Regions from separate parts of the Sellimonas catena genome, predicted to be linked through region 2. Evidence: a T-box and tRNA genes for the amino acid it is inferred to sense, from the RefSeq annotation. Region 2 holds a T-box; the other holds one or more tRNA genes.
The links. A T-box is a leader RNA that pairs with one kind of tRNA and senses whether it is charged. The one in region 2 lies ahead of cysS (cysteine--tRNA ligase), so its partner is inferred to be a tRNA-Cys.
Positions count from the first base shown of each region.

Region 1: it encodes a tRNA-Cys, which carries the amino acid that the T-box ahead of cysS (cysteine--tRNA ligase) is inferred to sense. The anticodon was not compared.

Region 1 is NZ_BSBO01000003.1:14,109-16,307, reverse strand. Features, by position in the region: gene Selli1_RS02080 (hypothetical protein) at 1-249, opposite strand, end outside; gene Selli1_RS02075 (sensor histidine kinase) at 242-676, opposite strand; gene Selli1_RS02070 (YfhO family protein) at 811-987, opposite strand; tRNA gene Selli1_RS02065 (tRNA-Cys) at 1,149-1,220, opposite strand; tRNA gene Selli1_RS02060 (tRNA-Glu) at 1,275-1,346, opposite strand; gene Selli1_RS02055 (DUF47 domain-containing protein) at 1,420-2,043, opposite strand; gene Selli1_RS02050 (inorganic phosphate transporter) at 2,065-2,199, opposite strand, start outside.
Region 2 is NZ_BSBO01000010.1:40,870-43,068, forward strand. Features, by position in the region: gene Selli1_RS06200 (GNAT family N-acetyltransferase) at 1-664, shown strand, start outside; T-box leader at 721-944, shown strand; gene cysS (cysteine--tRNA ligase) at 1,052-2,199, shown strand, end outside.

The sequences.
Region 1 (2,199 bases), on a different contig from region 2:
TTGTAGTCTGGTGAGTTCCATCTTATTGATAATCTTCCGGTCCCGTTTCATCCGGATGATGCTTTTTCTGTGATGATGGGATTTTGTATGTGATCCGTAGTATTCCATACGGATATCCTGTACATTTTCATCGATTTCCCATCCGAAATTCATGTATCCGTCTATTAAAAATGAGATTTGCCCCGGCTCTGCTACTACTTGTTTATATTCGTATCCGATGAACCGGTTGTTTTCTTTGTTTTCATTCATTGTTTCGTTCCACCTCCGCCTGTTCTCTGGTTTGTTCTGCTTTTGGAAGAATCACCTTAAATGTGCTTCCTTTTCCTTCTTCGCTTTTGACGGAGATTTCCCCGTCCATGAGTACAAGGACGCGTTTTACAAGTGCAAGCCCCAGCCCGTTTCCTTCTTTGGAATGGGATGTGTCTCCCTGATAAAATTTATCGAAAATGTGGCGCACACTTTCCCGGCTCATGCCACATCCGGCGTCGCGGATTTCTACTTCCACCACTTTGTCCCTTGTTTTCTGCCGGATCATCACGCTTCCTCCCGGCTCTGTAAATTTGATTGCTTTGGATATCAGGTTGTTCCAGACGAGCTCCATCAGGCTCGGATCTGCCTGTACCAGTACGCGTTCCTCCACATCTACTTCCAGCTCCAGATCTTTCCGGTCCCACAAAGGATCAAAAAGTTGAACGGACTGCTGAGATAATAGGAAAACAAACTGTAAAAACTATATCCCATCGCATGGCCGGAAAATGTCCACCATACTCCCTGTCCGATCTGATGCAGAAATTCTTCATAAAAGCCCAGCTACTGGTGTACACCATCTATGATCAGCGCCGATCTGGATCCAAACGGAAATATGCCCACTGCTGCAAATCCGATACAACAGGTCAGAACAGGAAAGAAAAAAGCGGCCAGCAGACTGTGTATCTGCTTCTGTCTGTTATCCGTTACACTTTTAATCCGGCAATCTCTGGCTTTCACTGTAATTCCTCCGTAATAAGAGTTTTTCTCTCACTTGTTTCTGATGTGTAGTCTAACGGATAGATCTAATAACTTCATATGGATTTTTTAAACAATTTTTAAATATTAAGAAATGATACTCAGAAAATAGAAAAAAGCCCGTAAATACGGGCTCTTTAGAGAGGCGCAGACCGGATTTGAACCGGTGAATCGAGGTGTTGCAGACCTATGCCTTACCACTTGGCTACTGCGCCGTACACTATATTATATTATCATATTTTCTGAAAAATGCAAGCCTTTTTCAAAAATGACTCCGACGGGAATCGAACCCGTGTTACCGCCGTGAAAGGGCGATGTCTTAACCGCTTGACCACGGAGCCTTATTTCTTGGCACCGCTATCGCAGTGCCGAGGATTATATTATCATACCCTCTCAAAAAAAGCAAGCCTTTTTTTAAGAATTTTTCATAACTACACTTTCTACCACATCTGCGGCATGTTCACAAGTATCCGCGCACCGCTCAAGATAGATGTAGATCTCTCTCCATGCTATGATATGCAGCGGATTCTGGCACTCGGCATGGAGCTTCCGCATGCTCTTCATAAAGCAGCGGTCCGCCTCTTCTTCCAGGTCATTAATCTGGATAATGACTTCTTTCAGCTTTTTGGAATGCCGGAAATCTGCAAACTCTTTTGTAAGCTCTGTCACCTTTTCACAGCAGCGGATAATAATATCCAGCATCTGAAGGGCATCATCTTCAATCTCAGTGATATTATTCATATAGATTCTCAGGAGCACATCCTCAATCTTGTCTGTGATATCGTCAATCCGCTGGCTCAGAGCAATGATGTCCTCTCTTTCAATCGGAGGGATAAACTCTTTTGCAAGTCTGTCCAGCATATCGTGCTTTTTCATGTCCGCACTGTTTTCTATCTTGTGCATCTCGTCCAGATACTCCTCCAGCTTTTCCGGTCTGAAGTCTCTGAGAATTCCTACAAGCATATGTCCCGCCTGACAGGAAATTTCCGCACAGGCTGTAAATGTTTCAAAATAAAATGAATCCCGATTCTTTGCCATTTTTACTTCCTCCTACTTCTTCTAAAAGAGTGCCATGAACAGCTTTGCTATGACAAAACTGATCAGTCCGCATCCCGGGAACGTAAATACCCAGGTCAGCATCATGTCCTTTACTACGCCGAAATTGATTGCGGAAAGTCTTTTTACCGCGCCGAC
Region 2 (2,199 bases):
GCTGCTGGGACAGATGCCTTTCATCCGCGCTGTCCGGACAGAACGTTACTATAGGACGATCTTAAAAGAACAGCAAAGCGAAGGCGGAGGAATCCTGCTTACGGAAAAGGACGGAAAACCGACCGGATTTGTCGTTTATGGATGTTATGAAGGAAAGGCAGAGCTTCGGGAGCCGCTGTTCGAGAAAAAAGAAGACTGGGAGCAGATCCTCGCGTTTCTGAATGAGGAACCGGTAAAAACCGTCCAGATTTCAGGGGCCCGCCCGGAGGATGCGGCATGGCTTAAAGAAGAACTGGAAGGAGCCGAAGAAAAGGAAGTTCCGGTGATCATGGTCCGGATCGTCCATCTTCAGCACTTTCTGGAACGGTTCCTTGCCCGGAGCAATTTTGAGATCCGGCTTCATATAGAAGATGGACTGATTCCGGAAAATACCGGCTACTGGGAGATCCGGGGACAGGAGGGACAGACTTTATCTGTCCGGAAAACCAAAGCCTCCAAAGAGGCGGAAACGGTTTCTCCGGGGGAACTTGTGACGGTATTGTTTGGCTACTGGTCAGAGCGCAAAGAGGAGCGGGAAGTCTATGAAAACATGGGCCCGCAGATGCGCGTGCTTCTGAAGGGCACCCAACCCGCACCACCGGTATTTTTGAATGAGATTGTATAGAAATGGGAGTTGACAAAATGAGAGTTATCCCATACACTATAACAACAGAAGGATAGAAAAAGGCAGAGAACGGAAAGAGTAGCATATGCATACTTTACAGAGAAGGAAGGCCGCCGGCTGAGAGCCCTCCGAAAGAACGGATATGTGAAGTGCGTCCGGGAGCCGGGTCTGCGAAGGAAAAGTAGCAGATCACGTAGGCAGTCGTTACCTGCACAGATGAGTGGAAAGGGCATCTGCCCTTTTTAATAGAGTGGAACCGCGGATCAACTTCGTCTCTTGGATGTTATCAGGGACGAAGTTTTTCTTTTTATGTGCCGGAAAAATTTTCCGGTGCGATAGAAATGCTCCGTAAGACTCTGCAAAAAAAGAAAAGGAGGAGAATGACAGATGAAACTGTACAATACGATGACACGAAAAAAGGAAGAATTCGTGCCTCTGGAAGAGGGAAAGGTAAAGATGTATGTATGCGGCCCGACCGTTTATAATTTTATTCATATTGGAAATGCAAGACCGATGATTGTCTTTGATACGGTACGCCGCTATTTTGAATACAAAGGATATGAAGTGAATTTTGTTTCCAACTTTACAGACGTAGATGATAAGATCATTAAAAAAGCACTGGAAGAGGGCGTGACGGCAGATGAGATCGCGGCACGCTATATCGCAGAGTGCAAAAAGGATATGGAAGACCTCAACATCAAGCCGGCTACCGCAAATCCGCTGGCGACCCAGGAGATCGGCGGAATGATCGAGATGATCCGGGAACTGATTGAAAAGGGGCATGCCTATGAGAAGAACGGAACCGTTTACTTCCGCACAAGAAGTTTCAAAGACTATGGAAAGCTGTCCCATAAAAATCTGGATGACCTGCAGTCCGGCGGAAGAGAGCTTCTCGTATCCGGCCAGGACGAAAAGGAAGATCCTCTGGATTTCGTACTCTGGAAGCCGAAAAAAGACGGCGAGCCGTTCTGGGATGCACCGTGGAGTAAAGGACGTCCGGGATGGCACATCGAATGCTCGGAAATGTCCAGAAAATATCTGGGCGAGCAGATTGACATTCATGCCGGCGGCGAAGATCTTATTTTCCCGCATCATGAAAATGAAATAGCACAGTCCGAGGCATGCAACGGCAAGGAATTTGCGCGTTACTGGATGCACAATGGATTTTTAAATATTGATAATAAGAAGATGTCAAAATCTCTCGGAAACTTCCGCACTGTACGGGAGATCGGGGAGAAATATGACCTGCAGGTATTCCGGTTCTTTATGCTGAGCGCGCATTACAGAAGCCCGCTGAATTTCAGCGCGGAGCTGATGGAAGCAGCAAAGAACAGTCTGGAGCGTATTACCAATGCTGCAGACCATCTGAAACACCTGATGGAAACAGCACAGACAGAGCAGATGACAGATGTAGAGAAAGAAAACGCGGCAAAGACTGCAGAGTTCATCAAAGAATTTGAAGACGCTATGGAAGATGACTTCAATACAGCCGATGCCATCACTGCTATCTTTGAACTTGTAAAATTTGCCAACAC